4 regions of the Actinoplanes sp. NBRC 101535 genome follow, and region 1 is predicted to be linked to each of the others. Evidence: riboswitches for the same ligand, from Rfam matches in the RefSeq annotation. Region 1 holds a riboswitch; each other region holds the start of a gene.
What was found. A riboswitch is a leader RNA that binds a small molecule or an ion and turns the genes downstream of it on or off. The one in region 1 is predicted to bind cobalamin.

Region 1 (7,415 bases):
CCATCAGATCCCCGAGTTCGGTGGCGCTCGCCTTGGCGGCCGCGGCGATCGCCCGCCCCTCGGGGCGGGCCGAGCTGTCCCGGATGCGGCACAGCAGCACCAGCAGGTCACCGCGCAGGGTGCCGGTCGCCGGGTCCCGGTCGTGCTCGGCCAGCAGCGGCTCGACCACGGCCTCGAGCAGGGCGGCCTTCGACGGCCAGCGGCGGTAGATGGTGGTCCGGTTGACGGCGGCGGCCCGGGCCACCCCGTCGATGGTGATCGCGGCGAAGCCGACCCGGGTCATCTCGGCGAGGACCGCCGCGCGGACCCGTTCCACCACCTGAACGCTGCGCGCCCCGTGCCGGACGCCGGTGGTGCGCCGTGTCAGCTCCGTCATGGGAGTCACTATGGCATCATCGTGTTGCCTTTTTCGTCTCCATCCCTCTGACGGGAGCCCTCGTGAGTCTCGACTGGATCTACTCCGCAATCTCGTGGATCCTGCTGACCTGGCATGGCATCTGGGACGCCCTCGGCGTCCCCGACGACGCCGTCCTCGGCACCAACTGGACCTGGGTCCTCGCGATCGTCTTCCTGGTCGTCACCCTGCGCGCCATCCTCTTCCCCGTCTTCGTCAAGCAGATCAAGAGCCAGCGGGCCATGCAGGCGCTGCAGCCCAAGGTCAAAGAGGTACAGGAGAAGCACAAGGACGACAAGGAGGCGATGCAGAAGGCGATGATGGAGCTCTACCAGACCGAGAAGGTCAACCCGCTCATGGGTTGCCTGCCGATGTTCGTCCAGATCCCGGTCTTCCTCGGCCTGTTCCACGTGCTCAACCGCCTGCGCCCGGACAACCTGGGCACCGAGAGGTACGGCTGGAGCGCCGAGCAGTTCTACGACGCCACCCACGCCGGCCTGTTCACCGCCCCGCTCGCCGGCAAGTTCGGCTCCTCCGCCGCCGAGCTCGAGGCCCTGGGCGCGTCCGGCGGCGCGGTCAAGGTGATCGCCGCGATCCTCGTCCTGGTGATGATGCTGACGACGTACCTGACCAGCCGCCAGATGATCCTGAAGACCGGCTGGGCCGAGGACCCGCAGCAGAAGATGATCCAGCGCATGATGCTGTACGGCATCCCGGCCACGCTGCTGTTCTCGGGCGCGCTGTTCCCGCTCGGTGTGGTCATCTACTGGGTCACCAACAACCTGATCACCCTCGGACAGCAGCAGTGGGTGCTGCGCAAGTTCCCGCCGGCGAACCTCGCCACCGGCGCGACCCCGCCGGCCCCGATCGTCCCCTGACCCTCACGGCCGGTGTCGAGCTGGAGGGCGGAGCGCGGCGATATCCGGATGCCGTCCGGGTGTGCGCCGCGGGACCTCCACCTCGACCCGGATCGGGCGGTGATCACTGCCCACCCCGCGCATCGCCCCGGACCTCCGGATCCGCAGGCCCGGACTCCGCAGGATGTGATCGATCTGGGCCAGCGGCCGGTGCGCGGGCCAGGTCCGCCCCCGGGCCGCCTGACGGTACGGGCGGGCCAGCAGAATCGTCGGCCAGAACATGTTGAAATCCCCCGCGATGACCGTCGGGCGGTAGTCTCCGGCCAGCCCGCGCCGCAGCCGGAGCAACTGCGCCGGGCCGTACGGCAGCCGGTGGGTGAGGTGCACGTTCACCACCTGCAGGCCGGCCACCTCGACGACCTGCGCCGACCGGTCACCGATGACGTCACCGGGGGCGGCACCCAGCCCGATCGGGGTGCGGACCGTGATCGGATGCCGGCTCAGCACGGCGATCCCCCACGCGCCGATCTCGTCCGGCGCCCGCGGGGCCACCGCCAGGCCCGGCAGGTCCACGTCGCCGGTCATCGGCAGTTCGGCGTACCCGGGGTAGCCGCAGTCGCCGGCCGCCGCCCGGGCCAGACTCACCCCGCCACGCGGGCGCCAGTTCTCCTGCACCAGGACGACGTCCGTGTCCAGAGCGGCGATCGCCTCCTCGACCGGGTAGGCGTACCCGTACCGGTCCAGCCCGCAGTGCAGGTTGATGCTGGCCAGGGTGAGCGGCACGGCAGCGGTACCCCCATCCCCGGCACGTCGCCGGCGGGCCGGATCGTCCCTGCTCCCATCGGACGATTCCGGCCCCTGCTGAGAGCACCCCGGCCCGGGCAGCACGAACGCCCGGTCCCGGCGCGGATCCTCCTCCGCGCCGGAACCGGGCTGCACCGGCGGCGACCGCTGACCGCGGCCTCGAGGACCCACCCCCGGCTCCTCGCCGCCACCGACGACTGCTCCCCCTGACCTCCTGCTCCCCCGCCCGCGGCCTCCCCGCAAGCGCCGCCTACTCCCCGTCCGCGCCGCCCACTCCCCCGTCCGCGTTGCGACAACCATGATCAGCTTTGGCTGAGGGCGATCCCGGTGCCCGCCGGTTGCCGTTCGGGAGCAGGGCACCAGGAGACAGTGCCGCCCACCACCGCCTGACCACGGTCGGCGGGCGGCACTGCCCGGGTGGCGCTCAGTGACAGGCGACGGCGCTCACCGACGAGCGCCAGCTGTGGCAGAGCAGCATGTGCAGAGCGCTGCCCTGCGTCGCCGAGGCCGGTCCGGCCGTGGTCACCACGACACCGCCGGTGGCCATCAGGGCCGTGGCGGCCAGGGTGGCGGCTCGGCGCCTCCAGATCCGTGACGGTCGATCTTGCATGGTCATCCCCGCTCCTCCTACTGTCTACAATGGATGTCCGGAGCTTCGCACGATCGACAGCCCCGGGGAAGGCGCACGGGGGTGCTCATGAGAACGAACCGGCCATGGCGTGGGATCGCGGTGCTTCTCGCGGCGGCGTACACGATGGGGATCCTGATCGCCGGGGAGCCGGCGGCGGCGCACCCGCTCAGCGCCACCGCGATCCTGCTCGATGTCGCCCCGGACCGGGTGACCGGAAGTGTGCAGTTGCCGGTCGACCGGCTGGCGGCCGCGCTCGGCCGGTCGCTCACCGCGGCCTCGGTCACACAGCCCGCGGAACTCGGCGATCTACGCGGATATCTGCGGGAGCACAGCGCGGCGGCGGGCACCGACGGCACGCCCTGGCAGCTGGAGATCAGCGGCGGCCGGGTGGAACGGGTCGACGACGTCGACCACCTGATCTGTGACCTGGTGCTGACACCGCCCGGCGGTGCGGTCGGCGACTTCACCCTCACCTGGACGGCGATCCTGCACCGGCTGGCCGTGCATCAGGTCTTCGTCGGGCTGCGGCCGGCCGACGATGGCGAGCACGCGGTGGCCGGCACGCTGACCTGGCAGCGGCAGACGCTGACCGTCCCGGCGGCCGGCGTGGTCGCGCCGCAGACCGGGTTCCTCGCGGCGATGCGGCTCGGCATCGAACACATCGCCGAGGGCGCCGACCACCTGCTCTTCCTCATCATGCTGCTGCTGCCCGCACCGCTGCTGGCCCGCACCGGCCGGTGGGTGCGCGCCGGCGATCCGCGGCGGAGCTGGCTGCGGGTGGTGCATGTGGTCACGGCGTTCGCCGCCGGCCACTCGATCACGCTGGCGCTGGCTTCCCTGGGCTACGTGTCGCTGCCGGTCCGGCTGGTGGAGAGCGTGATCGCGCTGTCCGTGCTGGTCTCCGGGGTGCACGCGATCCGGCCCCTGGTCCGCGGCGGCGAGGCGTGGATCGCCGCCGGATTCGGGCTGATGCACGGGCTGGCGTTCGCCGCGCTGGTCGCCGACCTCGGGCTCGGCCGGGAGTCGCTGGTGACGGATCTGCTCGGCTTCAACCTGGGCATCGAACTGACCCAGCTGATCGTGGTCGCCCTGCTGATGCCGTCGTTCCTGGCTCTGGACCGCACCCGGCTCTACCCGGGGTTCCGGATCGTGGTCGCCGGGACCGGGATCGTGCTGGCCGCGGCCTGGTTCGCCGAACGGACCACGATGATCGGCGGCAATCCGCTGGAACCGGTCACCGACCACCTGGTCGAGCACCCGTTCCTGACCGCCGCGGCGATCGCCCTGGTGGCGGTGGTGGCGCGGTCGGTGCCCTCGTGGAACCGGGACGCCGCCGGGCATACTGACGGCCGTGTCGATCATGATCGTGCAGAACTCGCCGGGTAGCGGTCCCGGACGTCTCCTGGACTGGCTCGGCGACCGGGAACCGCGGGTCGTCCACGGACCGGACGTGCCCACCGGGCCCGGCGGCCATCAGGCGGTGGTGCTGCTCGGCGGCGGGTTCCTGCCGGACGACGACGGGCGCGCGCCGTGGCTGCCGGCCGAACGGGACCTGGTCCGGGCCTGCGTCGACGCCGGCGTGCCGCTGCTCGGGATCTGTCTCGGCGCGCAACTGCTTGCCGTCTCGACAGGCGGTGCGGTCACCGCGGATCACGGCGAGCCGGAGCGCGGGTCGTGCGAGATCACGCTGCGGCCGGAGGCGGCCGGTGACCCGCTGTTCGCCGGGCTCGGACCGGCCGTACCGGTGATCCAGAACCACCGGGACCAGGTGACCGCGCTGCCACCGGGGGCGGTGCTGCTCGCGTCGAGTGCGGCCTGCCCGGTTCAGGCGTTCCGGGTCGGCGAGCTTGCCTGGGGACTCCAGTTCCACCCCGAGGTCGGCGCGGACCGGCTGTCCACCTGGGACGAGGCGGCCCTGTCCGCGGACGGGCTCGACCTGGGCGCGCTGCGGGCCGCAGCCGAGCGCGCCGAGGCCGCGGCGACCGCTGCCGCGTACAAAATGGTCAGGGCCTTCGCGGACCTGGCCGGACGCTGACCTCGGACCGGTCGCCGGCCGGGGCCGCGGTCGCCGGTAGTCAGCCGGAGTCGCGGTCGCCGGTAGTCAGCCGCGGTCGCCGGCCGTCAGTCGGAGTCGCGGTCGGTGGTGAAGGTCTTGGCCAGCACGGCGGCGATCGCCACGCCGACGACGGCGATGCCCACCTGCACGCCGACCACGGCCCAGTCGAAGGTCCGGCCGGTCACCGTGAACAGGTTGTCGCTGTGCAGCTCCCAGCGGTCGGCGACCCACGTGCCGGCCACCGCGGCGCCCATGCCGATCAGCACGGTCGGGATGATGCCGATGCTCTGTCGCCCGGGCAGCACGATCCGGGCGACGACTCCGATGATCGCCCCGAACACGATCGCCGTCAGGTAGTCCTGCAGGTCCACAACGTCCTCCCCGGTATGTCGAACTCCGCCCATGCCCATAGTGACCATCGGGTCAAACGCCGCGCCTTGCGCCGACCGATAGGGTGATCGGTGGCACTAACTGTCAGCGAGGTGCCCCGGCGGCCGCTCGCCGCCGGGGAGAATCGGGAAGCCGGTGTGAGTCCGGCACGGAGCCCGCCGCGGTGACCGGGGAGCTGCCGCCCACGCGCTCCGGCGCAGCCACTGGCCACCATGGCTGGGAAGGCGGGCGGTGAGGTGACGATCCGGAAGTCCGAAGACCGGCCTCGCGTGGGATCCAGCGGGAGCTGCTTTGTCTGATCTGTATGGTGTCATCCATTCCCGGCGGGACGTTCGGGCCGAGTTCACCGGTGGGGACATCGCTCCGGGCGTACTCGAGAAGGTCCTGAACGCAGCCCACGCCGCACCCAGCGTGGGCATGTCGCAGCCCTGGGATTTCATCCTGATCCGTGATCGCGCCCTTCGGGAGACCTTCCATGCTCATGTACGCGACGAGCGCGCCGTCTTCGCAGCAGGGCTGACCGGCGCGGAGGCCGAACGGTTCGCCCGCATCAAGATCGACGGCGTGCTGGAGTCGACGCTGTCGGTGGTGGTCACCTACGACCCGTCGCGCGGCGGTCCCGCGGTGCTGGGCCGGCATGCGATCGCCGACGCCGGGCTCTACTCGGTCTGCCTGGCGATCCAGAACCTGTGGCTGGCGGCGACCGCGGAGGACCTCGGCGTCGGGTGGGTCTCGTTCTACCGGGAACCGTTCGTCGCCGATCTGCTGAACATCCCGCCGGGGATCCGCCCGGTGGCGTGGCTGTGCCTGGGACCGGTCTCCCACCTGCAGGAGGTCCCCGACCTGGAACGCCACGGCTGGCGGTCCCGCGCACCCCTGGTGGACGCCCTGCACCACGACCGCTGGTAACTCACGGCGCCGGCGGCCGGGCCTTCTGCGGGTGGTGCGCCTCGTGGCGGGCCAGCATCGCGACGAACTCGGCGATCTTCCGGGTACGCGTCTCGGGACGTTTGACCGAGCCGAGGCGGTGGATCAGCGCGTAACGGTTCGTCTTGGTGAGCACGTCGAACATGGCCTGCGCGGCCGGCTCGGCGGCGATGGCGGCCAGCAGGTCGGCGGGCACCTCCGCCTCCGAGGAGGGGGCGTAGGCGGCCGCCCACCGGCCGTCCGCCTTCGCCGCCTCCACCGCGGCCCGGCCGGCGGGCTGCATCAGGCCCGCCTCCTCCAGCCGGGCGACGTGTTCCACGTTGCGCCGCGACCAGATGCTGCGGGCCCGGCGCGGGGTGTACCGGATCCAGGACATCGCCTCGTCGCCCTTGCGGGCCTGGCCGTCGATCCACCCGAAGCACAGGCCCTCGTCGACGGCCTGCTGCCAGGTGAGCGCGGTGACCGTGCCGCCCTTGCGGGTCAGCGCAAGCCAGACCCCCTCGGACGTGCTGTGGTTCCCGGTCAGCCACGCCCGCAGTGCGCCGGCGTCCGCGACGATCAGCTCGTCCAGTTCCGCTTTCCCCATGTAGGCAGGCTAGACACCATTGAGGTCAGGTTCTGTCCGGATCCGGACGTGGTGGCGCTGCGGGTGTTCCCGACACGTTTCGTGATCAGCGTCCGCGTGGTGACTCGGGGCTCTGTGCACGGCCGCAATCACCACGCCCCGCCGCGACCGTGGTGACTTCGGGCGCCCAGCGCGCCATAAATCACCACACCCCACGACCAGCGTGGCGACTTGTGGCGCCCAGCGCGGCTGAAATCACCACGGTCCAACACCAGCGTGGTGACTTCGGGCGCCCAGCGCGCCTGAAGTCACCACGCGGGCGGGCTTCGGCGCCCTGAGCACGAAACGTGTCCGGCCGGCCGCGGCGGCACTCTCGCCCGTGCACACCGGCTTGGGCGGCCGGCCCGGGAGGGACGGGTCAGGAGCCGAGCACGTAGATCTGGTCGGCGGGCGGGGCGACGATGTCGCTGAACGTCGCCCCGAAGTCGCTGAACACCACGGCGTCGCCGTCCTTGCCGGTGATCTGCAGCGGGAGCGGCTCGCCGGTGGTGGCGATCCACAGCACGGTGCCGGTGTCGCCGGCGTCCTTCAGGCCGATCGCCGGCTTGCCGTCGATCTCCTTCTGCTCGCCCTTGGTGAGGGTGCCGTCCGGGGCGAGGAACTCGTCGACGGTGCCGATCGTGAAGATCTGCGCGAAGGCCTCGCCGCCCGCGCCGCCGGCCGAGATCCACCGGCCGTTGATCGACTGGGCCATCAGCTTGCCCTGCTCGGCGCCGGCCGCCATGGCCAGG
Region 2 (7,415 bases), on a different contig from region 1:
TCCCGCGACACGCTGTCCGCGGTGGACATCCCGCTGCTCGAAGAGCCCACCATGTGCCCGGGCAACACGACGAAGCCCACTTTCGACGACATCTACTCGCAGATGCGTACCTATGGAAAGGTCTTCGGCAAGGACGCCGAGGCGGCCGTCAGTGCTCTCCAGGAGCGCGTGTCGAAGATCGGCAAGGTCGAGGGCGACCGCACGGCGGCGGTGCTCTACCCGACCGTCGGCGGCGGGGTCACCTACGCCTACGGTTCGGCGAGCATGGCCGAACCGCAGCTGGAGGCGGCCGGGTTCACCAACGTCTTCGCCGACAGCAAGGAGCGTGTCTTCGAGGTGACCCTCGAGGAGCTGCTCGGCCGCAACCCCGACGTGCTGATCCTGCTGTACGGCGACGGCGACCCCGCCGCGGTCCAGAAGGCGATCACCGACCTGCCCGGCGCCGACAAGCTCAAGGCCGTGAGCGGCGGCAACGTCCTGCCTCAGCTGTTCAACTTCACCGAGCCGCCGTCCCCGCTCTCCGTCGACGGCCTGCAGAGGATCGTCGAGCGGTTCAAGACCGCCGCGTGACCGCCGTGCGTCCCGGGGCGGGCGGCGACGCCCGCCCCGGACCGGTTCAGCCCGCCCGGACCTCCGCGGCGGCCGCGACCAGGTTCCGCAGCGCGGCCTCCACCTCCGGATAGCCGCGGGTCTTCAGCCCGCAGTCCGGGTTGACCCACAGCCGGCGGCCCGGCACGGCGGCGACCGCCCGGCGCAGCGCACCGGTCACCTCACCCCGCGACGGCACCCGCGGGGAGTGGATGTCCCAGACCCCGGGCCCGACGCCGCGGCGGTACCCGGCGGCGGCCAGATCGCCGAGCACCTCCATCCCGGAACGGGACGCCTCGAGGCTGGTGACGTCCGCGTCCAGGCCGTCGATCGCGCCGATGACCTCGCCGAACTCCGAGTAGCACAGGTGGGTGTGCACCTGGGTGCCGTCCGCCACCCCACTGGTGGCCAGCCGGAACGCGCCGACCGCCCAGTCCAGGTAGGCCTTCTGCGCGGACGCCCGCAGCGGCAGCAGTTCGCGCAGGGCCGGCTCGTCGACCTGCACCACCGTGATGCCGGCCGCCTCCAGATCGGCGCACTCGTCGCGCAGGGCCAGCGCCACCTGGTCGGCGGTCGCCGCCAGCGGCTGGTCGGTGCGCACGAACGACCAGGCGAGGATGGTGACCGGCCCGGTGAGCATGCCCTTGACCGGTTTGGCCGTCAGCGACTGGGCGTAGCTGGACCAGGCCACCGTCATCGGCGCCCGGCGCGCCACGTCACCGAAGATGATCGGCGGCCGGACGCACCGCGAGCCGTACGACTGCACCCACCCGTGGTCGGTCGCCGCGAACCCGTCGAGCTGCTCGCCGAAGTACTGGACCATGTCGTTGCGCTCGGGTTCGCCGTGCACGAGCACGTCCAGGCCGAGCTCCTCCTGCAGCCGGATGACGTGGGCGACCTCGGCACGCATCCGCTGGGCGTAGCCGTCGGCGTCGAGCGTCCCGGCACGCAGTGCGGCACGGGCGGCGCGCAGCTCGGCGGTCTGCGGGAACGAGCCGATCGTGGTGGTCGGCAGCGGCGGCAGCTGGAGACGTTCCTGCTGGGCCGCGGCCCGCGCCCGGTAATCGCCGCGCTGCCGGTCGGCGGGGGAGAGCGCGGCCAGGCGGGCGCGGACCTCGGTGCGGCGCCAGGTCTCGGGAGCGGGCGACAGGGGTACGGGCGCCGGCCCGGTCCCGTCCCGCAGCGCCGCGCCGAGCAGCACCACCTCGTCGACCTTCTGCCGTGCGAAGGCCAGTCGTTCGCGCAGTTCCGGCGCGAGCCGGGTCTCCGCGTCCAGGTCGGCCGGCACGTGCAGCAGCGAGCAGGAGGCGGCGACGGCGACGTGGTCGGCGAGCGCGGTCAGCGTGGTGCCGGTGGTGATCGCGGCCCGCAGGTCGGTGCGCCACACGTTGTGCCCGTCGACCAGCCCGGCGACGATGGTCTTGCCCGGCAGCGGTCCGGCGGCGGCGAGCCGGGACAGGTTGGCGGGTCCGGCGACGAAGTCGAGGCCGATCGCCTCGACCGGGGTGCGCAGCAGGGCCGGCAGGGCGTCGCCGAGGTCACCGAAGTAGGTGGCGACGAAGATCTTCGGCCGGTCGGTGAGGGCGCCGAGACGGGCGTACGCATCGTGCAGGGCGCTGATCTCGTCGATGGTGCGGTCGGCGACGTAGGCGGGTTCGTCGAGCTGCACCCAGGCGACCCCGGCGCCGGCGAGGGCGGACAGGATCCGCGCGTACGTGTCGACCAGGTCGCCGAGACGGGCGAACGGGTCGTCCCCCTTGGCCAGGAGCAGGAACGTGGCCGGCCCGACCAGCACCGGTCTCGTGGTGATGCCGTGCGACTGCGCTTCCGCGTACTCCGAGACGGGTTTGACCGGGTTGGCGGTGAAGACCGTGTCGGGGGAGATCTCCGGAACCAGGTAGTGGTAGTTGGTGGCGAACCACTTGGTGAGCTCGAGCGCCGGTTCGGCGTCGACGCCCCGCGCCATGGCGAAGTAGGTGTCCAGCTCGGACAGGCCGAGCCGCCGGAACCGTTCGGGGATCGCGCCGACGGCGACCGCGGTGTCCAGAACGTGGTCGTAGTAGGAGAACGTGTTGGACGGGATCGCGTCCAGCCGGGCGTCGCGCAGCGTCCGCCAGACCTCGGCGCGCAGCCCGGCGGCCGTGTCCTCCAGCGAGGCGGCGTCGATGGTGCCCGACCAGTAGGCCTCGACGGCCTTCTTCAACTCCCGGTTCGCGCCGATGCGCGGATAGCCGAGGACGGTGCTCTGACCGAATGCGGTGTGATCCACCGGTGTCTCCCTCCCTCGAAGCGGCCGGCGGGCACGCGAAAAGAGGGGGTTCACCCCTGGTCCTCCCGAGGGACCGCCGGCGGCGCCCACCGGTCGGCGGGCGCGGCGCCGGCAGGTCTTCGGACTCGTGGGCACGCGTGCTTCCTACCGGCCGTCGCTTCCCAGACCGTCGCCGGTCCAGTGCTTCATGACGACTTTCGTTCCCACTCACCGCTGCGGGGCAGTCCCGGTCTCCCACCGGGTTCCCTCTTACGACGCCCCGCCTGGCGGGTGGGGCGAACCGGCACCGCGGGTCACTCTACCCGGCCTCCGGCCCGGCTCAGCCGAAGGATTTCACCGCCGTCCAGTCGGTGGAGATGACGATCTCGTCGGAGATGCCGACGCTGGTCTCTCCCGGGTGGTAGAGGCGGATGTTGCCGTCCGCGCCGGCCGGCTTGAGCGAGGCGACGACCGCACCCGGCTTGCCGTGGCGGATCATCATGGTGCCGCTGGCCATGTTGCGGAACAGCAGGTCGGGAGTGCCGTCCAGGTCGACGTCGGCGATGTTGACCACCTTCCGGGCGGTCAGTGCCCAGGCGGTCCGACGGGATCCCTGACGCGCTGGGAGGCGGTCGAGGACATCGCCGTACTGCCGGACGACTTCGACGCGATCGCCATCGGTGTGGAGATGACCGTGCGGGGCGAGATCTCCTGACTTCGCCCGGGAGTAAAAGGGGCAGGGAAGACCGGGGGCGCGTCCTATAGTCGGCGGATGCAGCGGAAGCGAGTGACTCTGGCCGATGTCGCGGCCGCCGCCGGGGTGTCCAAGGCGGCCGTCTCCCGGGTGCTCAACGACGCGCCGGGCGTGTCGGCGCGGACCAAGGAGCACGTCCGGGCGGTGATCGCCCGGCTGGACTACCGGCCGGACTCGGTGGCCCGGGCCCTCGCGCACGGGCACGGCGACGTCATCGAGCTGGTGATCGTGGACGATCCGTCGGTCTTCGGGACCAGTCCGTACTACGGCCGGGTCACCGCCGGGATCCTCCAAGAGCTGGCCGGCAGCACCGCGCAGCTCAGGGTGCACGTGGTGGAGCGGGCTCAGGCGTCGGAGCTGATCGCCACGATCGCCGAGTCGGTGAGTCTCGGTGTGCTGCTCAGCAATGTGGAGCCGGAGCTGGCGGCGGCCTTCTACGAGCAGTGCGACCGGGTGGTGACGATGGGCCCGTCCGCTCCGGGGGTCCCGTTCGTGGACGTCGCCAACAGCGACGGTGCCGCCGCCGCGGTGCGGCATCTGCACGAGTCGGGGCGCCGCCGGATCGCGGCCCTGCACGGGCAGGAGGGCAATCCGTGTGCGGACGCCCGCCGGGACGGGTTCCGGCGGGCGGTGCGGGAGTTGGGGATTCCGGAGATCTCGCTGACCGGGAAGTTCCGGCGTGAGGTGGGTTATGAGCTGGCGACGCGGCTGGTCGCCGAGGAGCCCGGGGTGGACGCGATCTTCGCCGCCTGCGATCTGCTGGCGATCGGGGCGATGCAGGCGCTGGGTGACGCGGGGCGGCGGGTGCCGGCCGATGTGGCGGTGGTCGGGTTCGACGACAGTGTGATCGCCGAGTGTGCGACGCCGCCGATGTCATCGGTGCATCAGCCGGTGGAGATGATGGCCGCCGCGGCCACCCGGGCTCTGGTGCACCGGCAGGTCGCGCCGTTCTGGCGGTGTGTGTTCCCGGCGGACCTGCGGGTGCGGCAGAGTTCCAGGGCAGGGCTTTGAGGAACGGGCGGTATTGCCGGACACCGAGTGTCACGGATCGACACATGACCAACTCTTGATGCTATTGACTGAAGAAGTGGAGGTGATGGCGCGGATCACCACCGGCAGTCCGAGAACGATCAGCAGAGGCGCGGGCCACCACCGCGGGAACCAGTCCCCGTCCGACAGGTTGGTGAAGCCGACCGCCAGCATCGACAGCGGAAGGCTCAGCACCGCGATCACCGGCGGAAGGCAGCCGGGCCCGGCCGGCGGCCCGCCCCTCCACCACACCACCAGCTCCGAGGCCGCGGTGAGTGCGGCGTACACGAGGGCCGCGAAGAGCGGGATCGTGACGAGCCCGTACCACGACTCCGGCCATGCCGAACCGGGAATGCGCGCCCGGTCCACGGTGACCGGGGTGCCGTGCCAGAGTCCGACGTCGACGTCGTCGCCCGCGCTCAGGTGCAGGGACACCTCGATCGTCCGGCCGCCGGACAACGCGATCGTCGCCGAGTGCCCGGTGCCGCCGGTCTCGCGCCCGTCCTGCCCGGAGTGCGACGGCGAGCTGCTCGTCGCGGTCACCTCGCCGGCGACGTGCGTCAGGCAGGTGTCCGGGCAGGACCGGGCGTGCCCGATCGCCCCGGCCTGCCAGATCCAGTAGGTGAACAGTGTGCCGATCAGTGCCGCGACCGCGCTGTGCCGGATCGGTGCCCGCCGGGGAGATGCCATGTCGCCCAGTCGAGCCGCGCGACGTAAGAGTCACGTTCGGATCAGGTTACGGACCGATTCGGATCAGGACTACTTCGGCAGGACCGGGGCGGGGCCGTTGTCGACGAACGAGAACGTCGTCGCCAGGTTCGCGTCGCCCAGTTCCTCGGCGATCAGCCCGGTACGGGGGAAGTACTGCAGGAACGCGCCCTGGTTGTGGATGCCGTAGGTCGGCCGCCCGTTGTCCTTCGCGGTCTGCGCGACAAGCGTGAACAGCTGGCCGGCCCGCTTCGCGTCGCAGGTGGTGGCCACCGCGGTCAGTGGGTTGCTGCCGTTGTTGCGGATGCCGATGCAGGCCGCCTTCGGGCCGTCGCCGGCCTTCGCGGTCTTGATCTGGTACTTGTCGCCGACCGGGGAGAGGACGAAGAGCCCGTACGCGGGTTCGCCGTCGATCAGGTCGAGCCGGCCCTTGCCGTCGATGCCGACGATCGACTCGAACGACGGGAGCGGCTTGATGACGACCTGCCGTTTGCCGGTGAGGATCGGGTCGGCGGCGGCCGCGGCGGCCGGGTTCGCGGCCAGCGCGCCGAGGGCCAGGCCGGTGGCGGTCAGGGCGCCGAGGACTGCGGTCTTCTTCACGGTGGGCTCCCGGGGTGTGGTGGATGTCGTCTGTGGATCCCACAGTCGTCCTCCGGCGCGTACCCGGTGGCGTTCTGCCCGTTTCGCGGCACGAATGGTGGAGACATCGCGGCCCGGATCGATCTTGCTGTTACCCTGTTGCACATTATTTGCAATAGCGGGGTGGGGGAGTCCGGGTGGCCGGGGCCGTACGGCGATGGATGATTCTTGCCGAGATCATGCACCTGCCCGCCGTCCCGCGGCTGCTGGTGCTCACCCAGCTGGCCTTCAACGTCGGGTTCTACCTGGTGCTGCCGTTCCTGGCCGGGCACCTCGCCGAGGACCTCGGACTCGCCGCGGCCACCGTCGGGCTGGTGCTCGGGCTGCGTACCTTCAGCCAGCAGGGACTCTTCCTGATCGGTGGGGTGCTCGCCGACCGGTTCGGTGCCCGGCCGGTCGTGCTGACCGGCTGCGTCGTCCGCGTCGCCGGTTTCGTGGTGCTCGGCCTCGCCGGGAACCTTCCGCAGGTCCTCACCGGTGCAGTGCTGACCGGTGTCGCCGCCGCGCTCTTCTCGCCCGCGGTCGAATCGGCGCTGGCCCGCGAAGGCGGCCGCCTGGAAACGGCCGGCCGGGTCCGGCGTACCGACCTGTTCGCGATGTTCTCCGCCGCCGGGGAAGTGGGCGCGGTGACCGGTCCGCTGCTCGGCACCCTGCTGCTCGCCGCCGGATTCCGGAGCACCTGCCTGGCCGCCGCCGTGGTGTTCGTGGCCATCTGGTTCATGCACTGGCGCCTGCTGCCCGCCGAGCCGGGCGCGCACGCCGGCGAACCGGTCCGCGACGGGCTTCGGGAGGTGTTCGCCAACCGGCGGTTCCTGGCGCTGGCCGCGGCGGCGAGTGCCGGGCTGCTCGCGTACAACCAGCTCTACCTCGCGCTGCCCCTGGAACTGGCGAGGGTCGGCGCGACCTGGGCGCTCGGCTGGCTCTTCGCCGCCGCGTCGATCATGGTGATCGCCGGGCAGCCGGTGGCTCGCGCGGTGCGCGACCGGCTCGGGCCGCGGTGGGCGCCGGCGACCGGGTACACGCTGATCGCGGCGGCGTTCGCGGTGGTCGCGGCGGCCCGTCCGGGCACGGCCGCGGTCTGGCCCTCGGTCGCGCTGGTCGTCCTGCTCACCGCCGGCCAGATGATCACTTCTCCTCTGGTGCGCGACAGCGCCGCCCGCCTCGCCGGTGAACGGCGGCTGGGGGCGTACTTCGGTGTGCTCAGCGCCGCCGGGGGAATCGCGGTGCTGGTGGGCAGCGCGGTGACCGGCCGGCTGTTCGACACGGCCGCCGCGACCGGTCCGGGAACGGCGCTGCCCTGGCTGATCCTGGCCGTCGTCCCGTTGCTCAGTGCGGTGGCGCTGTCCCGGATGGCCGTCCGCGAGCCGGGCCTGACCCGCTGACGCCACGCAGCTGATGTGATTTCGGTAGCCGAGACCACGGAATCCCAGCGGGCGATGGAACAACACC
Region 3 (7,415 bases), on a different contig from region 1:
CTTCAGGTTGGCGATGTCGACGGTGGTGGTTATCCCGGAGGAGTTGACCACGCAACTCGTCTTGATCGCGCCGGTGCTGATGCCGGCCGCCCCGAGCAGCCCCAGCCCGGCCACGTCGGCCTGGGCCCGGCCCCCGCCGCCGCTGGTGGCCGGCCCGGCGGTGGCGGTGACCGCGCCGAGGTTCAGCACCGAGACGCCGAGCGCGTTCAGCCCGCCGTTGGCGACCGACTGGGTGGCGGTGGGGCCGCCGTCCACCCAGGTCTGTGCGGCGTTCGGACTGTTCAGGGTCAGCGGCACCACGCCGTTGAGCACGTTCAGGCTCAGCCGTAACGCCTGGGCGGACGTGGCGTAGCTGTTGGACGCGGCCAGCACTGCGGACCTGCCGCTGGTGGCGACGGCGACCGCGGCGACGACCACGATCGCGACCCACCGGCGCACGTCCCTCCGAGACGAGAGCACGAGCCGATTCTCACGGCCGGGAACGGGTCAGGTCCGACTTTCCGAATGTTTCTCGCAAATGGTCGGATCGCCACCCGGACGAGGTATGGCGATCGCAACGGTCACCCGAGCAAAGACCTGTTTGGGTAGAATCAGCAGACTTTGCACCCCGGCGGCCCGTAACGCCGCGGCTTCGGCCACCGACGGCGTTCCGACCGCGGCCAGCACCGCGGCGCTCGGGCCCGGCACCGCCCGTCCGGCGAGCACGGCGGCCGGATACCCGACCAGCCGCCACCCGAGACCGGCCGCGAGAGCACGCACCGGCCCCTCCGCAGCCCGCCGGTCCAGCGTGGCCAGCACCGTGATCTGCCGCTCCCCGACCCGGGCCGTCCGCAGGGCCGCCGCGACCGCCGCCGCCAGCTCGTCCCGGGCGGTCCCCGCGCGGGCCCCGAGTCCTAGGAACAAGCCCCGACCAGACGGGTTGCCATCTGCGGGTGACCGGCCCAGTGCAGGTGCAGGTACGACGCGTGCACCGACGGACTCGCGAAACCCTCCGGATCCGCCCCCCGCCACGCCCACGCCGCGCCGGCGGCCGGCGACAGCAGCACCCCCGACCTCGGGTGCACGACCGTGCGGTGGAACTCGTGGCCGGTCACCCGGTAACCCGCCGGCGCCAGGGGACTGTCGCTCAGCGCCACCGCATCCCGGTAACCCAACGTCAGCGACGGCGTCATGGCGGCCTCCGCGTCGAGGACACCGCACATCGGCGCACCGTCCAGCGTCCGGCACAGCCACAGCAGCCCCGCGCACTCCGCCGAGATCAGCCCGCCCGCCGACGCGAACTCCCGCACCGCCGTCCGCAACTGATCGTTGGCGGACAGTTCGGAGGCGTACACCTCGGGGAAACCGCCGCCGACCACGAGCGCCCGGGTCCCCTCCGGCAACGCGGTGTCGTGCAACGGGTCCACGGTCACCACCGTCGCTCCGGCGCCGGCGAGGAGTTCCGCCGTTTCCGCGTACGCGAAGGAGAAAGCCGGACCACCGGCGAGCGCGACCACCGGAGCGCCCTGCGCCGGCTCCTCGGCGACCGGACTCCACGGGGTGACGTCGAGCGGCGGCGCCGACCGGGCCACCGCCGCCACCGCATCGAGGTCGATCGACGACGCGACCAGCGACGCGAGGGCGTCGACCGAGGCCAGCGCCTCGGTCCGGCGCTCGGCCGCGGGCACCAGACCGAGGTGGCGGGACGGCGCGGCGACCGCGTCCGCCCGGCGCATCGCCCCCAGCACGGGCGTGCCGACCTCTTCGCAGGCGTCCCGCAGGATCTGCTCGTGACGGTCCGAACCGACCCGGTTCAGGATCACCCCGGCCAGCCGGACCGTGCCGAAGCTCCGGAAACCGTGCACCAGCGCGGCCACCGAACGGCCCTGCGCGGCGGCGTCCACCACCAGGATCACCGGGGCCTGCAGCAGATCGGCGACCTGCGCGGTGGAACCCTGCTCCCCGGCGCCGGTCCGGCCGTCGTAGAGGCCCATCACGCCCTCGACGATCGCGATGCCTGCGCCCGCCGAACCGTGCGCGAACAGCGGGCCGACGGTCTCCTCGCCGACCATCACCGGATCCAGGTTGCGGCCCGGGCGGCCGGCGGCGAGCGCATGGTAGCCCGGGTCGATGTAGTCCGGCCCGACCTTGAACGGCGCCACCGTCATGCCCCGCCGGGCGAACGCGGCGAGCAGGCCGGTGGCCACCGTGGTCTTGCCGTGCCCGGAGGCCGGCGCGGCGATCACCACCCGGGGGATGCTCACCATTCGATGCCCTGCTGTCCCTTGCGGCCGGCGTCCATCGGGTGCTTGATCTTGGTCATCTCGGTGACCAGGTCGGCGGCCTCGATCAGGTCCGGATGGGCGTCCCGTCCAGTGATCACAATGTGCTGCGTGCCCGGGCGGTCCCGGATCACCGAGATCACCTCGGCGACGTCGACCCAGCCCCACTTCATCGGATAGGTGAACTCGTCGAGCACGTAGAACTTGTGCGTCTCGGCGGCCAGGTCCCGCTTGATCTGCTCCCAGCCCTCGGCGGCCTCGGCGGCGTGGTCACGCTCGGTGCCGGCCCTCTGGATCCAGGACCATCCTTCGCCCATCTTGTGCCAGGTGACCGGCGTACCGTTGACCCCGTTCAGGGCCTTCAGCGCGGTCTCCTCGCCGACCTTCCACTTCTGCGACTTCACGAACTGGAAGACGCCGACCGGCCACCCCGCGCTCCACGCGCGCAGCGCCATCCCGAACGCGGCCGTCGACTTGCCCTTGCCCGGCCCGGTGTGCACGGCGAACACCGCCTGCCGGCGTCGCTGCCGCGTCGTCAGTCCGTCGTCCGGAACAGTGGTGACTTTCCCTTGCGGCATGCTCGCTCGCCCTCTCCAAGATCGAATTCATGTGGGGTACGCACGGATCCGTTCCCGCCGAATACCGGTCGTCCCGGGACCCGCGGCGATCACGCACGGCCCGGCTCATGCCACCCACCCACCGGCGGTGGCCCGGCCCGGCGGCGGTGGCCCGGCCCGGCGGCGCACCGCGGCGACCGGGGACTCTCCGTGGCCGGCGGCTTCAGAACCGGTGGATCACGCCGCCCGGCGGTAAGCCCGGTCGCCCGCGACACCGGCCGTGGAGCCGGCTCCGGACGGAGAGCCGGCCGCGGCACGCCCACCGAGAACGGTCGCGGCCTGCAACTGCTCCAGGGGCATCACGTCGGCCCGCAGCGCGGCGGCCAGCCGACGGGCACGACCGATCCGGATCGGACCGGACTCGCAGTCGACGACGACCGCCGAGACACCGCTGAGCAGCGGCGCCAGACCCACCGGGTCCGGCCCGCTGGTCGCCCGGCCGTCGGTGACCAGCACCAGCAGCGGCCGGCGTCGCGGGTCCCGGCGGCGCTCGGTGGCGATCGTGGCCGCGGCGGCACGGAGTCCGGCCGCCAGCGGTGTGCGCCCGCCGGTCCGCAGCGCGGCCAGCCGCATCACGCCGACCTCGTGACTGGACGTGGGCGGGAGCACCACCTCGGCGTCCGCACCCCGGAACGTGATCATGCCGATCCGGTCCCGTCGCTGGTAGGCGTCCCGCAGCAACGACAGCACCGCGGTCTTCACCAGGGTCATCCGCTTGCGGGCCGCCATCGATCCGGACGCGTCCACGACGAACAGCACCAGGTTCGCCTCCCGGCCGACGTGCACGGATTCCCGGAGGTCGCGGGGCTCGACCCGCACGACCGGTCCCGTCCGCACAGGCAGTCCCGGCGTCCCGAAACGTCCCGGCACCACGGATCGTCCCGGCTCCCCAGAAGGTCCCGGCGTGACGGATCCTCCCGGCGTGACGGATCGTCCCGGCGCGGCGTCGGCGCCCGCGGCGGCCCGTTCCAGAGCCGCCATCAGCGTCGCCGTCAGATGCGGCGCCCCGGTCGGCTTCCCCGCCGGAACGCGACTCCCGACGACACGGCCCCGGCGCGCGAACGCCGGCGACCGCCGTCCGGCATGTCCCCCCTCGCCGCGGGCCGAGATCCGCAGGGTCCGGGTACGGTACGCCGCCCCGGCACTCGCCATCGCCCCCGAGGTCTGCGGCTGCCCGCTCGCCGGGTCCGGCCCCGGATCCGCCGGGTCGTCAGTCGCGGTGCTCCCCTGCGTACCGTCGCCGGGGTGGGAACCGCCCTGCGGCCCGCCGCCGTCACGCGGACCTCGCGGCTCACCGCCCCCGCCGCCCTCCGGAGGACCGTCACCATCGCCATCGGGACCGTCACCGTCACCATCGGGACCGTCACCGTCGGGACCGCCGTCCGGGTCCCGATCGGCCTGATCCTGCGATGCGCGCTCCTGCTCGGCCTGACGCTCGGCCTCGGCCAGCGCCTCCTCGAGCCGTTCCTCGTCGGTGCCCGGCGGGTCGAGCGGGTCGGTGCGCCGCCGGTGCGGCAGGGCCAGCCGCGCCGCGCCCGCCACGTCCTCGGCCGTCACCGTGTCCCGGCCGTGCCAGGCGGCCAGTGCCACCGCGCACCGCGCCACCACGATGTCGGCCCGCATCCCGTCCACGCCATAGGCGAGACAGACCCGGGCGATCCGGTCCAGCTCCTCGTCGGGCAGGGTCACCAGCGGCAGCCGGGCACGGGCCTCCGCGATCCGGGCCGCGTAGCGTCGCTCGTCCGCGGAGAACCGGGACGCGAACCCGGCCGGATCCGCCTCGTACGCCAGCCGCCGCCGCACCACCTCGGCACGCTGCACCGCGTCGCGGGGCGCCGCCACGTTCACCACCAGGCCGAACCGGTCCACCAGCTGCGGGCGGGGCTCGCCCTCCTCCGGGTTCATCGTGCCGACGAGCAGGAACCGGGCCGCGTGTTTGACGCTGACCCCGTCGCGTTCGACGTGGGCGCGTCCCATCGCGGCCGCGTCCAGCAGCAGGTCCACCAGGTGGTCGGGGAGCAGGTTCACCTCGTCGACGTAGAGCACGCCGCGGTGCGCGGCGGCCAGCAGGCCGGGCTCGTAGGCCTTCACCCCGTCGCTGAGCGCGCGCTGAAGGTCGAGTGTGCCCACCACCCGGTCCTCGGTGGCGCCGACCGGCAGTTCCACCAGGTTCGCCGGGCGGTCCTTGTCGGGTCCGCCGTCCGGGTGCGGGCCGTCCGGGCAGTCCGGGTCGGGCGCCTGCGGATCACACGCGAACCGGCAGCCCTGCACCACGGTGACCGGTGGCAGCAGGCCGGCCAGCGCGCGGACGACGGTGCTCTTGGCGGTGCCCTTCTCGCCGCGGACCAGCACGCCGCCGACGGCCGGCGACACGGAGGTGAGGAGGAGGGCGAGCCGCAGATCGTCCAGGCCGACCACGGCCGAGAACGGGTACGGAACAGTCACGGGGTTCCCTTCCGGCGGGTATCCACGCCCGCGCGACGGTGGCACGAGCGGCCGGAGTCTCCTGACTCCCGGATCGACGCTCCCCGCTCCGCCTTCCGGCCCGCCGTTGCAGGTCGTGGCGTCTCTGCCGGCAGGTCGCTCCCCGGTCACAGTGGCGGGACCGCCCCGGATTCGCACCGGGTTCCTCCGCTACCGCTCCCGGCCACTCTTTCCTACCCGGGGTGGAACCGTCAACGCGGCCCCCGCCCGCAGGACATCCCTCACACCGGCCCCGGAGGTCAGACGGCCTTCTCCGTCCCGGGCAGGGGCTCGGGCGCCAGTTCGTCGAGTTCGGTCACCACGTCGAGGACGGCCAGCGCGGAGCGTTCCACCAGTGGGCGCAGACGCCGGTAGAGCGCGGCGTCCCGCGGGTCGGGCCGGGTCGTCTCGCCGGTCGGCACCAGGGCGGCGGCCCGGTCCAGGTCGGGCAGCTCGCCGAGGGCGTGCCAGGCCAGCAGGCAGGTGCCCAGGGCGGTGCCCTCGGGGATGTCCGCCACCGACACCGGGAGGTCGAGCGTGCCGGCCAGGGTCGCCACCCACAGCGTGGAGGCCGCGGCGCCGCCGGTGGCCCGGATCTCGGTGAGGGCGACACCCTCGGCCTCGAAGGAGTCACGGACCAGGGCCAGCTGCTGGCAGACGCCCTCCACCGCGGCGCGGACCAGGTGGGCGCGGTGGTGTTCGCGGCGCAGGCCGAGGTAGGCGCCGCGCATGCCGGGGCGCCACCACGGAGCCCGTTCGCCCAGGAAGTACGGCAGGCAGAGCAGTCCGTCGCTGCCGGCCGGGATCGTGGCGGCCTCGGCGAGCAGTTCCGCGTCGAGGCCGTCGGCCGGTTCCACCGGGGAGGAGCCGTCGGGGTCCGGGACACCGGTCAGGGACTGGGAGGCCCAGCGCACCACCGACCCGGCGTTGTTGACCGCTCCCCCCACGACCCAGCGGTCCTCGGTCAGCGCGTAGCAGAAGAGGCGCCCGGCCTCGTCGGCGGCCGGGCGGTCGACCACGGTCCGCAGTGCACCGGACGTGCCCAGCGAGACCGCTGCCACGCCGGGCGGGGTCGCGCCCACGCCGAGGTTGGCGAGCGGGCCGTCGGCGGCACCGATGATCAGTGGGGTGCCGGGTGGCAGGCCCGCGGCGGTGGTCACCGCGGTGGACAGGGTCAGCCGGGACGTGGTGGGGACGACCTCGGCGAGTTGCTCCGCGCGTACCCCCGCGATCTTGACGGCCGCGGGGTCCCACTGCCGTGCGTGGATGTCGTAGAGGCCGGTGCCCGAGGCGACCGACAGGTCGACGAGGAAGGGACCGCCGGTGAGCGCCGCGACGATCAGCTCCTTCACCCCGCCCCAGCGCGGGGTGTCGCGCAGCTGATCGGGATCGGTCTCGGACCACCAGGCGAGTTTGGTGAGCGGGGACATCGGGTGGACCGGCGTGCCGGTACGCGCCTGCAGCGCCGCCCCCGCCCCGTCCGCCGCGATCCGGCGGCTCTGCGCGGCGGAACGATTGTCCGCCCAGGTGACGACGGGTCCCAGTGCCCGCCCGGCATCGTCCATCGGGACCAGCGCGTGCAGAAACGAGCTGAGGGCGACACCCGCCACCCGGTCGCCGCGCTCCCGGCACTGGCGGGCCACATCGGTCAGCGCCTGCAGGGCGGCGTCGACCAGGGCGGCCGGGTCGAGTTCGGCGCGGCCGGGCCCGGGGACCGACAGCGGGTAGTGGACGCTGGCCAGTGCCCGGAGTTCACCGGTCGTGGTGGCGGCCACCCCCTTGGTAGCGGTGGTCCCGGTGTCGATGCCGATCACGACGTCCATGCATGCCCCTCTCCGATGTCTGCGGACCCTCATACCCCGACACGAGAGCGCCCCACCGGCACGAAGCCGGCGGGGCGCTCTCGAAATGCGTACGAAATACGACGGTCAGCGCTGATCCAGCGGCACGAAATCGCGCACCGGAGCACCGGTGTAGATCTGCCGCGGGCGACCGATCTTGTTAGCCGGGTCGAGCATCATCTCCTGGTACTGGGCGATCCAGCCCGGGAGACGGCCGATGGCGAAGAGAACGG
Region 4 (7,415 bases), on a different contig from region 1:
CACCCGCCCGTCCGCGTCCGGCGGCCCGTGGAAGGCACCCGTCCCCACCACGGTCCCGTCGTCGAGAACCGCGGCGTTCGCCACCCAGCCGTCGGCCGACGGGTCACCGGCGATCTGGTCGAGGCGCATCCGCCACAGCCAGGTCAGATCGTCGGAGGTGAACCAGTCGGTGAGAGCCACCCCCGCCAGCGAACGGGCGGTGACCAGGTCACCGTCGAGCAGGCCTTGCAGAACCGCGGGTGACAGCGGCACCAATCGAATCGTCACCCGCGGATTCTGCCACGTGCTCAGAAGTCGTCGTCGAAGCTGACGGTTCCGGTCACGCCCACCTGATAGGCGGAGACGCGGCGCTCGAAGAAGTTCGACAGCTCCTGGACGTCCTGCAGCTCCATGAAGGCGAACGGGTTCCTGCTGCCGTAGATCGGGGCGATGCCCAGCGCGGCCAGCCGGCGGTCCGCCACATGCTGCAGGTACTCCCGCATGTCGGTCAGCGACATGCCGGAGACGCCCTGTTCGAGCAGGTCCGCGGCGAACTGCACCTCGCACTCGACGGCCTCGGACAGCATGTCGCGGACCTGCTGCTCCATCTCCGCGTCGAACAGGTCGGGCTCCTCGGCGCGGGCCGTGTCGACCACGTCGAACGCGAACGCCATGTGCATGCTCTCGTCGCGGAACACCCAGTTGGTGCCGGACGCGAGTCCCTGCAGGACACCACGGGAGCGCAGGAAGTACACGTACGCGAAAGCGCCGTAGAAGAACAGCCCCTCGATGCACGCGGCAAAGCAGATCACGTTGAGCAGGAAGGCCCGCCGGTCGGCCCGGGTCTGCAGCGACCGCAGTTCGAAGACCGAGTCGATCCACTTGAAGCAGAACTCGGCCTTACGGGCGATCGACGGGATGTTCTCCACCGCCGCGAACGCCTCGAACCGCTCCTGCTCGTCGGGGACGTACGTGTCCAGCAGGTTCAGGTAGAACTGGACGTGCACGGCCTCCTCGAACAGCTGCCGGGACAGGTAGAGCCGGCCTTCGGGCGAGTTGACGTGCTGGTACAGGTTGAGCACCAGGTTGTTCGCCACGATGGTGTCGCCGGTGGCGAAGAACGCGACCAGCCGCGACACCAGGTGCTGTTCGGCGGGCGACAACTTGGCCAGGTCGGCGAGGTCGGAGTGCAGGTCGACCTCCTCCACCGTCCAGGTGTTCTTGATCGCGTCCTTGTAGCGGTCGAAGAAGTGCGGGTACTTCATCGGCCGCAGGGTCAGGTCCATTCCGGGGTCGAGCAGCATTACTGGCAGGCCTCACACGATTCGGGGTTTTCCAGGGAACAAGCCTCAGCGGGCGTCAACGCCGGGATGAGAGAGACGGCCGGTGCCGCGGCAACGGACACCGTCGCCTGCTGAATACGGGTCGCCGGACGCGAGCGCAGGTAGTACGACGTCTTCAGGCCGGTCTTCCACGCGTAGAGATACATGGAGGAGACCTTGTTGATGGTCGGCGCGGCCATGAACAGGTTCAGCGACTGCGACTGGTCGATGTACGGGGCACGCGCCGCCGCCAGGTCGATCAGGGCACGCTGCGGCAGCTCCCACGCGGTCCGGAACAGTTCACGCACGTCCGCCGGGATCTCCTCGATGCCCTGCACCGACCCCTCGGCCCGCTTGATCGCCTCACGGATCGGGGCGGTCCACAGACCGCGGGACTTCAGCTCGCGTACCAGATAGGTGTTGATCTGAAGAAACTCGCCGGACATCGTCTCGCGCTTGAACAGGTTGGACACCTGCGGCTCGATGCACTCGTAGCAGCCCGCGATCGAGGCGATCGTGGCCGTCGGCGCGATCGCCACCAGCAGCGAGTTCCGCAGGCCGTGCGAAGCGATACCGGCGCGAACGGCGTCCCAGCGCGACGTCTGCGACGGCGTGGCGCCCCACAGGTACGGGTGCAGGTCACCGGCCGCGGCCCGGGTCTCGGCGAACGCCGGGTGCGGGCCGGCCACCGAGGCGAGCTGGACCGACGTCTCCAGAGCGGTCAGGAAGATCTCCTCCTGAACGCGCGTCGACAGTTCGCGGGCGGCGGCCGAGTCGAACGGCAGGCCCAGGGTGAAGAACGCGTCCTGCAGGCCCATCAGGCCCAGCCCGACCGGGCGCCAGCGCGGGTTGGACGCCGCAGCCTGCTCCGCCGGGTAGTAGTTGATGTCGATGACCCGGTCCAGGAAGACCACCGCGGTGCGGACGGTGGCCCGCAGCTTCTCCCAGTCCACCCCGTCCGAAGTCACGTGCGCGCCCAGGTTGACCGAGCCCAGGTTGCAGACCGCGGTCTCGGCGTCGTTGTTCACCTCGAGGATCTCGGTGCACAGGTTCGACAGGTGGATGCTGTTGCCGGGCGCGCCCGTCTGGTTCGACAGCGAGTTCGAGCGGTCCTTGAACGTCATCCACCCGTTGCCGGTCTGCGCCAAGGTGCGCATCATCCGGCCGTACAGATCACGGGCCTTGACGGTCTTGACCGCGTTCTTCTCCGCCGCCCGGTAGGCCTCGTCGAACTCACGCCCGAACAGGTCCGGCAGCTCGGGGGCATCGGACGGGTCGATCAGCGACCAGTCGCCGTCCGCCTCGACCCGGCGCATGAACTCGTCCGGAATCCAGTTGGCCAGGTTCAGGTTGTGCGTGCGCCGCGACTCCTCGCCGGTGTTGTCCCGCAGTTCGAGGAACTCCTCGATGTCCGGGTGCCACGGCTCGAGATAGACGCACGCCGCGCCCTTACGCCGGCCGCCCTGGTTGACCGCCGCGACCCCCGCGTCGAGTGTCTTCAGGAACGGGACGATGCCGTTGGACCGGCCGTTGGTGCCGCGGATCAGCGCACCCCGGCCCCGGACCCGGCTCCAGGAGATGCCGATGCCACCGGAGAACTTCGACAGCTTCGCGACCTGGTGGTACCGCTCGTAGATCGAGTCGAGTTCGTCCTTCGGCGAGTCGACGAGGAAGCACGACGACATCTGGGTGTGCCGGGTGCCCGAGTTGAACAGCGTCGGCGAGCTGGGCAGATAGGCCAGCGACGACATCAGGCGGTAGAACCCGACGGCCTCGTCCGCGGTCTCGGACAGTCCGCAGGCCACCCGCATCAGCCAGTGCTGCGGGGTCTCGATGATCGTCCGGCGGGTCGGGTGCCGCAGCAGGTAGCGGTCCGCGACCGTACGCAGGCCGAAGTACTCGAAGCGCAGGTCACCGGCCGGGTCCACGGCCGCGTCGAGCAGCGACGCGTGCGCGGTGACGAACGCCAGGGTCTCGTCGCTGATCAGGCCCTCGGTGTGGCCGAGCCGGATCGACTCGCTGAAGAGGGTGACGCCCTCCTCGGAGACCTCCTTGCTGACGTACGCGGCGAGGAGGCGGGCGGCCAGACGCGAGTACTGCGGCTCCTCGCCGATCAGCTCGGCGGCCGTCTGAATCGACAGTTTGTCCAGCTCGGCGGTGGTAGCCCCGTCGTAGAGACCGCTGATCGTCTTGGTCGCCACCCGCAGCGGGTCGACCTCGTCCAGGTCGGCGACCCACAGCTCGACCGCCGTGACGATCTTGTGGACGTCCACGGGTTCCAGGTCGCCGTTGCGTTTGCGGACCTGCATGCCGTGCCGCCGTTGCTCCGGCACCGCGACTCCCGATGTGACCGTCATGGTCTCTCCCTCATGCCCTCTCGACAGGTCGTCGGGCACGCAGGGGGACGCCGCCGGCACACGGTCACCGGCATGATGGCGTCAGTCGTCCCACGCGACCTCGGACCGCCGCACACGTCGCGTGCGGCGCGCTGGCAGGTCTTCGGACTCGTGGGCACTGACGCTTCCTACCGGCCGTCGCTTCCCAGACCGTGACCGGTCCAGTGCTTCATGACGGCTTTCGTTCCCACTCACCGCTGCGGGGCAGTCCCGGTTTTCCACCGGGTTCCCTGTTGCCTCGGACAGGCCAGAAGAGGCCGCCCGAACCAGCTGCGGGGAACACCATATATGGGTGACCGACCTCCGGCACAACACCAGATGCTGCGCCCGGAGGTCGTGTCGTGAAGATCACCGGGGCGCGCGGCGCCGGACCAGCCAGAACAGTCCGCCACCGACGGCGAACGTGACGAGCACCCCGAGGACACCGGACAGGCCGGTGGCGACGAATTCGTTGTCGATCCCCCGCAGGGCGTAGCCGGCCAGCGGGCTGTCACCCATCTGATGCTCACCCTCCTGCTGGAGCATGCACGTCCCGCCGGTGATCTCGTCGTCGGCGTTGAACGTGCAGCCCTGGCGGGCCGCGTAGTCCAGGCCGTCCGGGCTGCCCGAGGCGAAGTTGCTGACCACCCCGGCGAGCAGCAGCGCGACCAGCAGGCCGCCGGCCAGGAACCATCCGAGTCGCCGGCTCATGCGGGGACCTCCACCTCGGTCGGGGCGGGCTTGCGGAAGCGGCGCAGCGCGTACACCAGGTCGGGACGGACCCGGGCGACGGTCATCACGGTGGTGGCCGCGATCAGGCCCTCGCCGATGCCGATCAGCACGTGCACCCCGGCCATGGTGGCGGCGATGCCGGTCAGCGACAGGTCGGTGGTGCCGCCCAGCGCGTACTCCAGGACGAAGCCCTGCGAGGCGACGACCACACCGACGATCGAGGCGATGAAGGCGGTCACGCCGAGGCCACCGGCGGTGCGGGGCAGGATCCTCAGGAGAAGGGCCACGAGGAGGTACGCGGCCGCGGTCCCGATCAGTGCCATGTTGGTGACGTTGAGCCCGATCGCGGTGAGTCCCCCGTCGGCGAAGAGCAGACACTGGACGATCAGCACGGTCGCCACGCAGAGCGAACCCACCCACGGGCCGACCAGGATCACCGCCAGGGTGCCGCCGAGCAGGTGACCGGAGACACCCGGCAGCACCTGGAAGTTGAGCATCTGCACGGCGAAGATGAACGCCGCGACCAGCCCCGCCATCGGCGCCAGGCGGTCGTCGAGGTCGGCCTTGGCCCGCCACACGCTGACCGCGAGGCCGGCGACCGCTATCACTACGAAGACCATCGAGACGGGACCGTTGACGATCCCGTTGGCGATGTGCATCGCCGTTGTGTCCATGGATGCCCTCCCCAGGCGTGCCCGCCGTCACGCACGGCTCAGCAGCAGCATATTGATAGTCGCCTGCTGTTGCCAAGATCTTGCAACTGCGCGGCGCGGTCGGTGGAGATCGCGTGCGTCACTCCAGCGCCTTCTCAGGTACGCGAGAAGCACCGCACCGGGTGACGCGGGAGCCGGCCGTACCCCGTACCCCCGAAGAAGCGGAAGCGAAAGGCGAAAGAGGAGGGGTGGTGCCGGACATGAAACAGAGTGGACCTCGTGACCTCTGACGACCGCCGGGCGCGGTTCGAGCGCCTGGCGCCGGCCGTGATCGAAGCCGTGCGGCGCTACCTGGCGCGGCGCACCGATCCGGCGACCGCTGACGACGTGCTCTCCGAGACGCTGCTGGTCTGCTGGCGGCGGATGGCGGAGATGCCCCCGGAGCACGTGCCGTGGGCGTACGGGGTGGCCCGGCACTGCCTGGCCAACGCCGAACGCGGGCAGCGCCGGCATCTGCGGCTCGTCGCCCGGATCGGGCTGCTGGACCCGCCGCCGGCGGCCGTCGATCCGCCGGCGTTCGAGGACGACGAGCTGAGCACCGCGATGGCCCGGCTCCGGCTGGCGGACGCCGAGATCCTGCGGCTGTGGGCCTGGGAGGATCTCGCGCCCGCGGCCATCGCGACCGTGCTGGGGATCACCGCGAACGCGGCGAGCATCCGGCTGCACCGGGCGAAACAGCGTCTGCGGGACGAGTTGCGAAAGACCGGCGGCGCCGCCGGACATGAGGAGTCGACAGAGGGGAGCCGGTCATGACCGACGACGACCTGCGCGGACGTCTGCGCCGCACCGACCCGGCGGCGTCCCTGCCACCGATCGCCCCCGATCGCGCCGCACGACTCCTGGAGGAGATCATGACCACTGAGACTCCGGCCCGTCCGTCCGCCGGCCGCTGGGGACTGGCCGCGGCCGCCCTGGTGCTGATCGCGGGCGGCGGCGCGACCTGGGCGCTGACCCGCCCGGAGGCACCGGTGACGGCCCCGGCCATCACGGCCGTCGAGAACCTGTCATTGGCCGGTGACGGCGCCACCAGCAAGTGTGCGGAGCCCACCGCCGAGGTGCTCGCCGCCGAGGCGGACTTCGTCTTCGCCGGGACCGTGACGGCAGTGGTGGACGGCCAGGTCACCCTGGGCGTCGACCGCATCTATCACGGGAAGACCGTGCAGGAGGTCCGGGTGGCGCGGGCCGGCGACGCCTCGGAGCAGATGATGGGCAGCGGCCGGTTCGAGACCGGTGGGAGATATCTGGTGGCGGCCGCCGCCGGCACCGTGATGATCTGCGGGTACAGCGGCGAGGCGTCGACGCCCGGACTGGCCGATCTCTACGAGAAGGCGTTCTAGAAAAAGGCGTTCCAGAAAAAAGCCGCGCCGCCCCCGATCGGCGGGGGCGGCGCGACTCAGAAAACGATCAGACCAGGCCGTTGGCGGTCAGCCAGGCCTTCGCCACGGTGGCGGTGTCCTGCTTGTCCACCTGCACCTTGGCGAGGTACTCGGTCAGGTTCTCGGTGGTCAGCTTGGCCGAGACGCCGTTGAGCGCTCCGGTGACCGTCGCGTTGTTCGACTCGGTGCGGATCAGCGGGATGATGTTCTCCGCCAGGTAGAGGTTCTTGGTGTCCTCCAGCACGACGAACTTGTTCTGCACGATCGACGAGTCGGTGGAGAAGATGTTCGCCACCTGGATGTCGCCACCCTTGAGCGCGTTCACGGTCAGCGGGCCACCGGCGTCCAGCGGCTTGAAATCCTTGAACTCGATGCCGTACAGCTCCTTGAGGCCCTTCAGACCCTGGTAGCGCTCGGCCCACTCCGGTCCGGCGCCGATGACGAGCTGGTTCGCCACCGCCTTCAGGTCGTCGATGGTCTTCAGGTTGTACTTGGCGGCGGTCTCCGCGGTGACCGTCAGGGTGTCCTTGTCCTCGGCGGGCGACTGCTCGAGGACCTCGGTGCCGGCGGGCAGCACCTTCTTGAGCGCGGTGAGCACGTCCTCCGGCTTGCTGACACCCTCGGGGGCGCCACCGGAGGAGAGGGCGGCCAGGAGCGCGCCGTTGTATTCCGGGAGCAGGTCGATCGAGCCGTCCTGCAGCGCCTTCAGGTAGAGCTCACGGGCGCCGATGTTGAACTGGCGGGTGACCGTGACGCCCTTGGCCTCGAGTGCCTGGGAGTAGATCTCACCCAGCAGTTCGCTCTCGGTGAAGTTCGCCGAGCCGACGGTGACGGAGCCGGAATCGCCGGCACCGCCGCTGTCGTTGGCCAGCGGGTCCTCGTCCGCGCCGCAGGCGGCGAGGCTGAGAGCGAGGGCGA

Region 2: another riboswitch for cobalamin. It lies ahead of metE (5-methyltetrahydropteroyltriglutamate--homocysteine S-methyltransferase); the one in region 1 lies ahead of bluB (5,6-dimethylbenzimidazole synthase).
Region 3: another riboswitch for cobalamin. It lies ahead of QSK32_RS02245 (VWA domain-containing protein); the one in region 1 lies ahead of bluB (5,6-dimethylbenzimidazole synthase).
Region 4: another riboswitch for cobalamin. It lies ahead of QSK32_RS43540 (ribonucleoside-diphosphate reductase subunit alpha); the one in region 1 lies ahead of bluB (5,6-dimethylbenzimidazole synthase).

The regions. Positions count from the first base shown of each region.
Region 1 covers NZ_BSSY01000008.1:200,397-207,811, reverse strand. The annotation lists gene QSK32_RS23315 (TetR/AcrR family transcriptional regulator) at 1-376, opposite strand, end outside; gene yidC (membrane protein insertase YidC) at 439-1,272, shown strand; gene QSK32_RS23305 (endonuclease/exonuclease/phosphatase family protein) at 1,276-2,034, opposite strand; gene QSK32_RS23300 (hypothetical protein) at 2,480-2,671, opposite strand; gene QSK32_RS23295 (HupE/UreJ family protein) at 2,753-4,072, shown strand; gene QSK32_RS23290 (type 1 glutamine amidotransferase) at 4,047-4,721, shown strand; gene QSK32_RS23285 (GlsB/YeaQ/YmgE family stress response membrane protein) at 4,808-5,113, opposite strand; cobalamin riboswitch at 5,209-5,412, shown strand; gene bluB (5,6-dimethylbenzimidazole synthase) at 5,424-6,041, shown strand; gene QSK32_RS23275 (YdeI/OmpD-associated family protein) at 6,043-6,645, opposite strand; gene QSK32_RS23270 (hypothetical protein) at 7,043-7,415, opposite strand, start outside.
Region 2 covers NZ_BSSY01000007.1:196,006-203,420, forward strand. The annotation lists gene QSK32_RS21145 (ABC transporter substrate-binding protein) at 1-570, shown strand, start outside; gene metE (5-methyltetrahydropteroyltriglutamate--homocysteine S-methyltransferase) at 617-2,857, opposite strand; cobalamin riboswitch at 2,951-3,157, opposite strand; gene QSK32_RS21155 (hypothetical protein) at 3,177-3,410, opposite strand; gene QSK32_RS21160 (LacI family DNA-binding transcriptional regulator) at 3,609-4,601, shown strand; gene QSK32_RS21165 (hypothetical protein) at 4,632-5,309, opposite strand; gene QSK32_RS21170 (hypothetical protein) at 5,379-5,927, opposite strand; gene QSK32_RS21175 (MFS transporter) at 6,104-7,348, shown strand.
Region 3 covers NZ_BSSY01000001.1:519,590-527,004, reverse strand. The annotation lists gene QSK32_RS02265 (beta strand repeat-containing protein) at 1-438, opposite strand, end outside; gene QSK32_RS02260 (cobalamin biosynthesis protein) at 487-903, opposite strand; gene QSK32_RS02255 (cobyrinic acid a,c-diamide synthase CobB) at 894-2,246, opposite strand; gene cobO (cob(I)yrinic acid a,c-diamide adenosyltransferase) at 2,240-2,839, opposite strand; gene QSK32_RS02245 (VWA domain-containing protein) at 3,056-5,368, opposite strand; cobalamin riboswitch at 5,379-5,509, opposite strand; gene QSK32_RS02240 (gluconokinase) at 5,602-7,164, opposite strand; gene QSK32_RS02235 (citrate synthase) at 7,270-7,415, opposite strand, start outside.
Region 4 covers NZ_BSSY01000030.1:29,191-36,605, reverse strand. The annotation lists gene QSK32_RS43550 (GNAT family N-acetyltransferase) at 1-267, opposite strand, end outside; gene QSK32_RS43545 (ribonucleotide-diphosphate reductase subunit beta) at 288-1,283, opposite strand; gene QSK32_RS43540 (ribonucleoside-diphosphate reductase subunit alpha) at 1,283-3,658, opposite strand; cobalamin riboswitch at 3,775-3,983, opposite strand; gene QSK32_RS43535 (PDGLE domain-containing protein) at 4,046-4,387, opposite strand; gene QSK32_RS43530 (energy-coupling factor ABC transporter permease) at 4,384-5,082, opposite strand; gene QSK32_RS43525 (RNA polymerase sigma factor) at 5,341-5,874, shown strand; gene QSK32_RS43520 (hypothetical protein) at 5,871-6,458, shown strand; gene QSK32_RS43515 (ABC transporter substrate-binding protein) at 6,526-7,415, opposite strand, start outside.